Regions from separate parts of the Thauera sinica genome, predicted to be linked through region 3. Evidence: predicted binding sites of a transcription regulator. Region 3 holds the regulator's gene; each other region holds the start of a gene.

The links. The regulator FNR, encoded in region 3, switches genes on or off when oxygen is low (the NO sensors DNR and NnrR bind a similar motif). The targets are predictions, from matches to a motif close to TTGANCTAGNTCAA.
Region 1: the regulator FNR is predicted to act here: its motif matches at 1,831-1,844, upstream of CCZ27_RS06525 (DUF2249 domain-containing protein).
Region 2: the regulator FNR is predicted to act here: its motif matches at 1,229-1,242, upstream of CCZ27_RS11995 (thiamine pyrophosphate-dependent enzyme).

Annotation. Positions count from the first base shown of each region.
Region 1 is NZ_CP023439.1:1,478,697-1,481,967, forward strand. Features, by position in the region: gene CCZ27_RS06510 (TPM domain-containing protein) at 1-80, opposite strand, end outside; gene CCZ27_RS06515 (TPM domain-containing protein) at 80-1,003, opposite strand; gene CCZ27_RS06520 (LemA family protein) at 1,096-1,719, opposite strand; gene CCZ27_RS06525 (DUF2249 domain-containing protein) at 1,922-2,266, shown strand; gene ettA (energy-dependent translational throttle protein EttA) at 2,346-3,271, opposite strand, start outside.
Region 2 is NZ_CP023439.1:2,765,003-2,768,273, reverse strand. Features, by position in the region: partial or broken gene CCZ27_RS12005 (PAS domain-containing sensor histidine kinase) at 1-587, shown strand, start outside; gene CCZ27_RS12000 (response regulator transcription factor) at 562-1,200, shown strand; gene CCZ27_RS11995 (thiamine pyrophosphate-dependent enzyme) at 1,310-3,181, shown strand; gene CCZ27_RS11990 (indolepyruvate oxidoreductase subunit beta) at 3,191-3,271, shown strand, end outside.
Region 3 is NZ_CP023439.1:2,946,027-2,949,297, forward strand. Features, by position in the region: gene hemN (oxygen-independent coproporphyrinogen III oxidase) at 1-903, opposite strand, end outside; gene fnr (fumarate/nitrate reduction transcriptional regulator Fnr) at 1,047-1,787, shown strand; gene CCZ27_RS12720 (SirB2 family protein) at 1,816-2,214, opposite strand; gene CCZ27_RS12725 (Crp/Fnr family transcriptional regulator) at 2,313-2,993, shown strand; gene CCZ27_RS12730 (rhodanese-related sulfurtransferase) at 3,053-3,271, opposite strand, start outside.

The DNA.
Region 1 (3,271 bases), 1.5 Mb from region 3:
TCCAGGGCGCCCGCGCCCAGTGCGCGCCGGGCGTCGCCGTCGTCGAGCCAAAGGTGACGCAGAAGCTGCAGGAATCCCATCACCAGCTCCCCGACGCGCCGCCGCCGCCGAAGCTGCCGCCTCCGCCGCTGCGGAAGCCGCCACCGCCGCGACCGCCGCCGCCGCGGATGACCGGGCCGCCGCGGTACGACCCGCCGCCGCCAAAGCCACCACCGCCGAAGCCGCCGCCGCCTCCGATGCCGAGCACGAGGACGAACACCGCCGCCAGCACGCCGGCAATGCCTGCGAGCAGCAGGCTGCCGGTCAGGATCTCGACCACGAAGCCGGCGGCTCCGCCGGTCGCCAGCGCGCCCAGCTTGCGGCCAAGCACGCCCATCAGGAAGGCGCCGGCCACCGGTACCGCGACGAACAGGAAGGCGCCCAGATCCTCCAGCGAGGTTTGCTGCCCGTCGCGTCGTTCAGCCTCGGGAAGCGGAAGCGCCTCGCCGCGGACGAGGGCCATCAGGGCGTCGACCCCGGCTCCGATGCCGCCGGCGAAGTCGCCCTGGCGGAAGGCGGGCGTGATGATGCGGTCGATGATGCGGAACGCCGCGACGTCGGGCACGGCCCCCTCCAGGGCGCGCGCCACCTCGATGCGGACGCGCCGGTCGTTCTTCGCCACCACCATCAGGATGCCGTCGCCTACCTCGCGCCGGCCGATCTTCCAGGTGTCGGCCACGCGGAAGGCGTAGGCGGCGATGTCTTCCGGGGCGGTGGTGGGAACGAGCAGCACGACGATCTGCGTGCCGCGTTCGCGCTCGAAGGCGGCGAGCCGTTCGTCGAGCGCCTGCACCTGCGCGGGCGTCAGCGTGCCACTGCGCTCCACCACCCGCGCGCTCGGTTCGGGAACGGGCTGCACCGGCTGCGCGATGGCCTGCGCCGGCGCCAGCAGCCACAGCAGCCCGAGCACCGCGATCAGCAGGCCGGCCAGCGCGGCGCCGGGCAGGCGGGCTGCGGTCTTCATCGGCGGGCGGAGCCGGAGAGATGGCGACGGAGCGGCCGGCGGCATGGATCAGGCACCGGCGATGGCCGCAGGGCGACGGGCATGCATGCCGGTCAGCGGTTCTGCGCCGGCGAGGAGCCGAAGTCCACCGTCGGCGGTCGCGAGATCTCGGCCTCGTTGGCAACGGTGAAGCCGGCCTTGGGCGCGTAGCCGAAGACCATCGCGGTGAAATTGGTCGGGAAGCTGCGGGCCAGCACGTTGTACTGCTGTATCGCCTCGATGTACTTGTTGCGCGCGACGGTGATGCGGTTCTCCGTGCCTTCGAGCTGCACCCTGAGTTCCTGGAAAGCCTGGTTGGCCTTCAGATTGGGGTAGTTCTCGGCCACTGCCAGCAGGCGCGACAATGCGCTGCCCAACTGCCCCTGCGCCTGCTGGAAGCGTTCCATCGCCTGCGGGTCGTTCAGCGTCTCGGGTGTGACCTGGATCGCGGTGGCGCGCGAGCGCGCTTCGATGACCCGGGTCAGCGTCTCCTGTTCGAAATTCGCCTCGCCCTTGACGGTGCTCACCAGGTTGGGGATCAGGTCGGCGCGGCGCTGGTACTGGTTGAGCACTTCGGCCCAGGCAGCCTTGCCTTGCTCGTCGAGGCGCTGGAAGTCGTTGTAGCCGCAGCCCGACAGCCCCAGTACGGCGGCGAAGGCGAGCAGCAGGGAAAGTCGGCGCAGCGCGGCGTGCAGCATGATGAACTCCCGGAACTTGGTGAATGCGGGCCTCACTCTAGCAGCATCGCCGGGTATGGTGGCAGCCCGCCTGCCCGCCGATGGGCGCGAGACCGGCCGGCCTTCGATTTCTTGTTCTGGCTCAAGGCTTTCGCCGCCGGCGGCGGACATCATGCATGCCACGCGGCAGCCCGGTGCCGACAACCCAAGGAGAGGAAGAACGATGAGTGAATTGCCCGTCATCAACGAGGCGGTGTTCGGCTTCGACGCCCGCGGCGTCGCCAAGCGTTTCCGCCATGCGGCCATCTTCGGCGCGCTCGAGTCGCTGGACGACGGCGAGACGATGCGTTTCGTGAACGACCACGATCCACTGCCCTTGCTGAACCAGATCCAGCAGCGCTACGGCAACCAGGTGGGGATCAAGTACGTGGCCCGCGAGCCGGGCAACATCGTCATCGATTTCTCGATCCAGCTCGGTGCGCAGGAACAGGCGCCGGCGCAGTACGGCGCCCAGGAGGGCTCGTGCGGCGGTGGCGGCGGAGGCTGCGGCTGCTCGGGCGGACGCTGATCCGCCGGCTGCCGCCGGCGGCCTTCGTGTCGCCGGAATGATGCGCGGCCCCTCGACGGGGCCGCGTCGTTTCCGCCGTTCAGCGCGCGATCGGCCTGTAGCGGATGCGCCTGGGCTTGGCGCCTTCCTCGCCCAGGCGCTTCTTCTTGTCTTCTTCGTATTCCTGGTAGTTGCCGGCGAAGAAGGTCCATTGCGAATCGCCTTCGGCCGCCAGGATGTGGGTGCAGATGCGGTCGAGGAACCAGCGGTCGTGCGAGATGATCATCGCGCAGCCGGCGAATTCCAGCAGCGCATCCTCCAGCGCCCGCAGGGTTTCGACGTCGAGGTCGTTGGACGGTTCGTCCAGCAGCAGCACGTTGCCGCCCTGGATCAGCGTCTTGGCCAGATGCAGCCGGCCGCGCTCGCCGCCCGACAGGTTGCCGACGATCTTCTGCTGGTCGCCGCCCTTGAAGTTGAAGCGGCCGATGTAGGCGCGGCTGGGCATCTCGAAGCGGCCCACCGTCAGCACGTCGGCGCCGTCGGAGATCGCCTCGAACACCGTCTTGTCGTTGGCCAGCCCCTCGCGGCTCTGGTCGACCGCGGCGATCTTCACCGTCGAACCGATCGCCACCTCGCCGGAATCGGGCCTGTCGCGGCCTTCGATCATCTTGAACAGCGTCGACTTGCCGGCACCGTTGGGGCCGATCACGCCGACGATGGCGCCGGGCGGGACGCTGAAGCTGACGTCGTCCATCAGCAGCTTGTCGCCGAAGCCCTTGCTGACGCCGTGGAACTCGATGACCTTGTCGCCGAGGCGCTCGCCGGGCGGGATGAAGATTTCCTGCGTTTCGTTGCGGCGCTGGTATTCGACGCTGGCCATTTCCTCGTAGCGCGCCAGGCGTGCCTTGGACTTGGCCTGGCGCGCCTTCGGGTTGGAGCGCGCCCATTCCAGCTCGGTCTTCATCGCCTTCATGTGGGCGGCTTCCTGCTTGGCTTCCTGCGCCAGGCGGTCGCCCTTCTGTTCCA
Region 2 (3,271 bases), 180 kb from region 3:
AGGAGATCCTGGCCGCGATGCAGAAGGCGAGCTTCCAGGCCGAGCGCGCCGGCAAGATCATCCGCCGCATCCGCGAGTTCGTGAAGAAGAGCGAGCCGCGCCGCGGCGCCGTGCGCATCGACGACGTGGTGGAGGATGCGATCGGCTTCGCCGACATCGAGGCGCGCAGGCTGGGCATCCGCATCGTCGCGCAGGTGGCGCCCGACCTGCCCGCCGTCTATGCCGACCGGATCATGATCGAGCAGGTCGTGCTCAACCTGATCCGCAACGGCTTCGACGCCATGGCCGACACCCTGCCCGATGAGCGCGTGCTGGTGGTGCGGGCCCAGGCCTCGGGTCTGCGCGCGGTCGAGGTCGCGGTGATCGACCGCGGCCACGGCATCAGCGAGGAAGTCAGGCAGCGGCTGTTCACGCCGTTCTACACCACCAAGACGGAAGGCATGGGCATGGGCCTCAACATCTGCCGTTCCATCGTCGAATTCCACGATGGACGGCTGATCGTCGACGCCAATCCCGAAGGGGGTACCATATTCTCCTTCACACTTCCGACCGAGGTGGCCGGTGAGCGACCTGCCCGCAGCATCTGACCAGTTCATCCACGTCGTCGACGACGACGAAGCCCTGCGCGATTCCCTGGTGTGGATGCTCGAATCCAGCGGCTATGCGGTGCGCGCCTTCGACAGCGCCGAATCCTTCCTCGACGCCTACACCGAGGACATGACGGGCTGCATCGTGCTCGACGTGCGCATGCCGGGCATGAGCGGGCTCGAGATGTTCGACGAGCTGGGGCGGCGGCGCTGTGCGCTGCCGGTGATCTTCATCACCGGCCACGGCGACGTGCCGATGGCCGTGTCGGCGCTGAAGAAGGGCGCGGCGGATTTCATCGAGAAACCCTTCGGTGAGCGCGACATGCTGCGCCTGGTCGAACAGTGCCTCGAACAGGAACGCGCCAACCGCGGCAAGCGCATGCTGGAGGCCGACACCGCGCGCCGCCTCGAACACCTGACGCAGCGCGAGCGCGAGGTGCTCGACCTCATCATCGCCGGCAAGCTCAACAAGCAGATCGCCGACGTGCTCGGGATCAGCATCAAGACGGTCGAAGTCCACCGCGCCCGCGTCATGGAAAAGATGGGTGCCAACTCGCTCGCCGAACTGGTCCAGAACGTCGTCACCGTGGAGCCCGGCGTAGCGGCGCGGTGAGCGTGCCGCGAGGCTGCGCCGGGCGCCGTTGATCTGCATCAACGGCGTCCCCGCCGCCCGGCGGTAAGGTTCGGGGCTCGTCCTTTCGCCCGTTCGAGGAGTCCCGTCCATGGGTGCATCCCTGCCCGGCAGTGCCGCTGCGAACCGTCTGTTCCTTTCCGGCAACGAAGCCGTTGCCCTCGCGGTGCGGGATGCCGGCTGCCGCGTGGCCGCTGCCTACCCAGGGACGCCGTCCACGGAAATCCTCGAAGAACTGGCCACCTGCCCCGAGTTGTACACCGAGTGGTCGGTGAATGAAAAAGTCTCGCTGGAAGTGGCGCTGGGCGCCTCGATGGTCGGCGCGCGCGCCTTCTGCGCGATGAAGCACGTCGGCCTCAACGTCGCTTCCGACGCGCTGATGACGATGACGGTGACCGGCACCGAAGGCGGCCTCGTCATCGCCGTGGCCGACGACGTCGGCATGTCCTCGTCGCAGAACGAGCAGGATTCGCGCTACTGGGGCCGCTTCGCGCACGTGCCGGTGTTCGAGCCGGCCGACGCGCAGGAAGCCTACGACATGACCCGCGCCGCCTTCGCCCTGTCGGAAGCGCATCGCTGCCCGGTGATCCTGCGTCTGACCACCCGCATCTGCCATGTGAAGGGACGGGTGCAGCCGGGCGAGCGCGAGGCGCACGAGCCGGCGGGCTTCGTCAAGGACGGGCGCCGCTGGGTGATGGTGCCGGGCAACGCCAAACCGCGCCTGCCGCTGATGCACGGCCGGGACGAAGCGCTGCGCGCCGGCTCGGAAGTCAGCGAATGGAACACGCTCTACGAGGGCAGCGACCGCCGCATCGGCTTCGTCGCTTCCGGGCCTGCCTTCATGCACGTGCGCGAAGCCTTTCCCGATGCGCCGGTGCTCAAGCTCGGCCTGTCGCATCCGCTGCCGTTGGAGCGTGCGCGCGAACTGGCGCGGCAGGTGGACGCAGTGCTGGTGGTCGAGGAAACCGAGCCCCTCGTCGAGACCGAACTGCGCGCGGCAGGCATCGCCTGCCGCGGCAAGGACGTGCTGCCGCGCATCGGCGAACTGGCCCCCGACGTGCTTCGCCCGGCGGTGGCGGGGCTGCTCGGCGAACCCGTGCCGCAGGCCGCCCATGCCGCGCTGCAGACGGTATTCCCGCGTCCGCCGACGATGTGCGTGGCCTGTCCCCACCTCGGCATCTATTACACGCTGGCACAACTGCGCAACATCAACATCTCCGGCGACATCGGCTGCTACACGCTGGGCGCGGGCCAGCCCTGGAACGCGCTCGACACCTGCATCTCGATGGGCGCGTCGATGGGCGTCGCGCTGGGCATGGACAAGGGGCGCGGCGAGGCCGATGCGAAGACGAGCGTGGTCGCGGTGATCGGCGACTCCACCTTCCTGCACATGGGCATGCAGGGCCTGCTCGACATCACGTGGAACCGCGGCAACGTCACCGTCCTGCTGCTCGACAACCGCGCCGTCGGCATGACCGGCGGCCAGGACAACCCCGGCACCGGCCGCGACATCCATGGCGGCGAGGCGCCGCGCGTGGATTTCGCCAGGCTGTGCGAGGCGCTCGGCGTCAGGAAGGAGCGCATCCGCGTGCTCGACCCCTACCAGTTGCCGGCGCTGTTCAAGGCGCTGCGCGAAGAGACGAAGATCCCCGAACCCTCGGTGATCATCACCGACCGGCCCTGCGTGCTGATCGACGACTACCGGGCGACGCCGCCCTACAAGGTCATCGCCGACAAATGCACCGGCTGCGGCAACTGCATCGACGTCGGCTGTCCGGCCATCCACGTGACCCGGCGCGCGACCGAAGTGAAGCCCTCGGGCAAGGAAGTGGAGCTTGCCTTCGTGCGCATCGAGACCTCCGCCTGCACCGGCTGCGGCCTGTGCGTGCAGCCCTGTGCGCCGCAGGCGATCGTGCATGCGGCGCCCGAGCACCCGGTCAATTTCCTGCACAAGAAGATCTGAGGGGCGGCGATGACCATCACCAACATCCTCGTATGCGGCATCGGTGGCCAGGGCGTGATGACCGCCACCGAGATCCTCGCCGAGGCGGCC
Region 3 (3,271 bases):
GTCGCCGGGCTTGGCGAAGTGGTCCATGCCGATATACACGTAGCCGGCTTCGGTCAGCCGCCGGATGCCGAGCTGCAGCAGTTGCAGCTTCGCGTCCGGCGTCGGCATGTCGCTCATGAAGATGCGCCGCTGCGGCTTGAACAGGCCCGGCAGATGCGCATAGCTGTAGAGCGACACGCGATCGGGCGCGATCTGCAGCACCTGCTCCAGCGTGCGGTTGAAGCTGATCACGTTCTGCTTGGGCAGGCCGTAGATCAGATCCATGCTGACCGACTTGAAGCCGGTCTCGCGCGCGGCATCGATGACGAGCTTGGTTTCGTCGACGCTCTGGATGCGGTTGACCGCCTTCTGCACGTCCTCGGCGAAATCCTGCACGCCGACGCTCATACGGTTGAAACCGAGATCGGCGAGCAGCTTCACCGTGTCGAAATCGACCTTGCGCGGATCGACTTCGATCGAGTATTCGCCGTTGGGCACCAGCGTGAAGTGCTCGCGCACCGCCGCCATCAGCTCGCGCATCTCGTCGTGGGACAGGAAGGTGGGCGTGCCGCCGCCGAGGTGCAACTGGGTGACCTGCCGGCTACCTTCCAGACAGGCCGACTGCATCGCGATCTCTTTTGCCAGATATTTCAGATACTTCGCCGAGCGGCCATGATCCTTGGTGATGATCTTGTTGCAGGCGCAGTAGTAGCAGATCGTGTTACAGAACGGGATGTGGAAGTATAATGAGAGCGGTTTGCTGACCCCGCCGATCACCCGCTTCGCCAGCCAGGCCTTCAGCGCATCGGCGTTGAAGGCTTCGACGAAACGGTCTGCGGTAGGATAGGACGTGTAGCGCGGGCCGTTGATGTCGAAGCGGCGAATCAGTTGCGGATCGAATATGAGTTCGTTCGGGCTGGTCATTGTCGTGCTGCGGGTGTACTGCGGGGATGTGCCAAACAATGGCAGATCACCCTCGTTTTGTGGTTGACGTGGATCAACGGCGCCCGGGATGGGCCGACGTCGGCCGTCCGCGATCCGAACTAGGGAAACAAGATTTCGTGCAGATGAAGGCGGCAGCTCCCATCACGATCAATGGGCTCAAGGCGTCGTGCTCGCAGTGTAACCTCGTTGAGCTGTGTCTGCCGTTCGGAATGTCCGAGGACGATCTGAACCGTCTCGACGAACTGGTCGGCGCGCGGCGCAAGATCAAGCGCCAGCACAGCCTGTACCGCGCGGGCGACACGTTCGAAGCGATCTACGCGATCCGCGCCGGCTCCTTCAAGACCGACGTGCTGCTGGAGGATGGCCGCGACCAGGTCACCGGCTTCCAGATGACAGGCGAGATCCTCGGCCTGGACGGCATCAGCACCGAATCGCATTCGTGCAACGCCATCGCGCTCGAGGACAGCGAAGTCTGCGTGATTCCCTACGCCAAGCTCGAGGAGCTGTCGCGCGAGGTCGAAGGCTTGCAGCATCAGTTCCACAAGGTGATGAGCCGCGAGATCGTGCGCGATCACGGCGTGATGATGCTGCTGGGCTCGATGCGCGCCGAGGAGCGCCTGGCCGCCTTCCTGCTGAACATGTCGCAGCGCTTCACCGCGCGCGGCTTCTCGCCGGCCGAGTTCCACCTGCGCATGACGCGCGACGAGATCGGCTCCTACCTCGGGCTGAAGCTCGAGACGGTGTCGCGCGCGTTCTCGCGCTTCCAGGAAGAGGGCCTGGTGAGCGTGCAGCAGAAGCACATCCGCATCCTGGACGCCGCCGGGCTGAAACGCCTGCTGCAGCACCAGTCCGGCAGCCGCTGAGGCGGGCGCTGCCGGCCCGCGCACGGATTCAGGCGGCCCCGCCCAGCGCCGCCAGGTAGCCGAGCGGATTCTTCGTCAGCGCCACCGACACGATCCACAGGAAGACCGCCGTCGCCGCCGCAAACGCGGCGCCCCTGACCGCAAGCGTGCGTCCGCGCTTGAGCGCCACCGCGCCGAGCACGATGTAGGCGATCAGCCCGAACACCTTGGCCGTCACCCAGTCGGCGACGAAGGGATACTGCCCGATCATGGCTGCCAGCACGAGGGCGCTGCCGAGCAGCAGGGTGTCGACGATGTGCGGCAGAACCCGCGTCAGACGGTGATGCAGCAACCCGCTGCCGCTCAGCATCCACGTCCCGCGGAGCAGGAAGCCCAGGCCGCTCAGGACCACGCAGGTGACGTGCAGGTGCTTGATCGCGAAATACATTCCTTCTCCTGAATCTCGAACGCGCGGGCTCTGGTACTTGGGGAAGCGACCCTAACACGAGCGCGCTAAAATTGCTTCTCACTACGGAGAGCATGCTGATGGCCACCTCGCCTGTCGATATCCCCACCCTGCTGCGCCGCATCCCGCTGTTCAGCGAATTGTCCGATGCCGATCTCGATCGCGTCCTGCGCTTTGCACGCGAACGCCGTCTGGCACGCGGCGAGGTGCTGTTCCAGCGCGGCGACCTGCCGCACGGTTTCTACTTTCTGGTCAGCGGCCAGGTGAAGCTGGCGTTCTCGTCCGCCCAGGGCACCGAGAAGGTGGTCGAGATCCTCGGCCCGATGCAGAGCTTCGGCGAGGCGGTGATGTTCATGAACCGTCCGTACCCGGTGTTTGCCGAAGCGCTGAGCGAAAGCGTACTGCTGCACATCGGCCAGGCCGTCGTCACCGAGTTGATCGAGCAGGATTCGAAGTTCGCCCTCAAGCTGCTGGCAGGCATGTCGGTGCGCATGCACGGTCTGGTGAGCGACGTCGAAACCTATTCGCTGCGCTCCAGCGTCCAGCGGGTGATCGGCTACCTGCTGCAGCAGGCCGACGGCGACAAGCCCTGCGAATTTGCGCTGCCCACCAGCAAGCAGGTCATCGCCTCGCGGCTCAACCTGACGCCCGAAACGCTGTCGCGCATCTTCCACGACCTCTCCGACGCGCGCCTGATCACCGTGCAGGGCAAGCACATCACGCTGCACGATCCGGTCCGCCTGGCCCGTTACCAGAGCTGAAAGCCTGTTCCCGATTTTCTGCGCAAAAGTGCCAGAAAAGCGAGATGTATGAACTGCATCTAGACCACCCGGAAGCCGTGCGTGCCGTCGCGGGCGAGTTGCCCGACCAGCCCGAACTCCCAGTCCAGGTAGGCCTGCATGGCGGCGGCGGTGTTGTCCGTGCCCTCGTACGGCCGGCGGTAGCGGTCGATGGGCAGCGATGCCAGGCGGGTCTCGCCGTGCTCTTCCGGCAGGCCGGCGGCGAACCACGCGGCATTGCCGCCGTCGAGCAGCAGGAC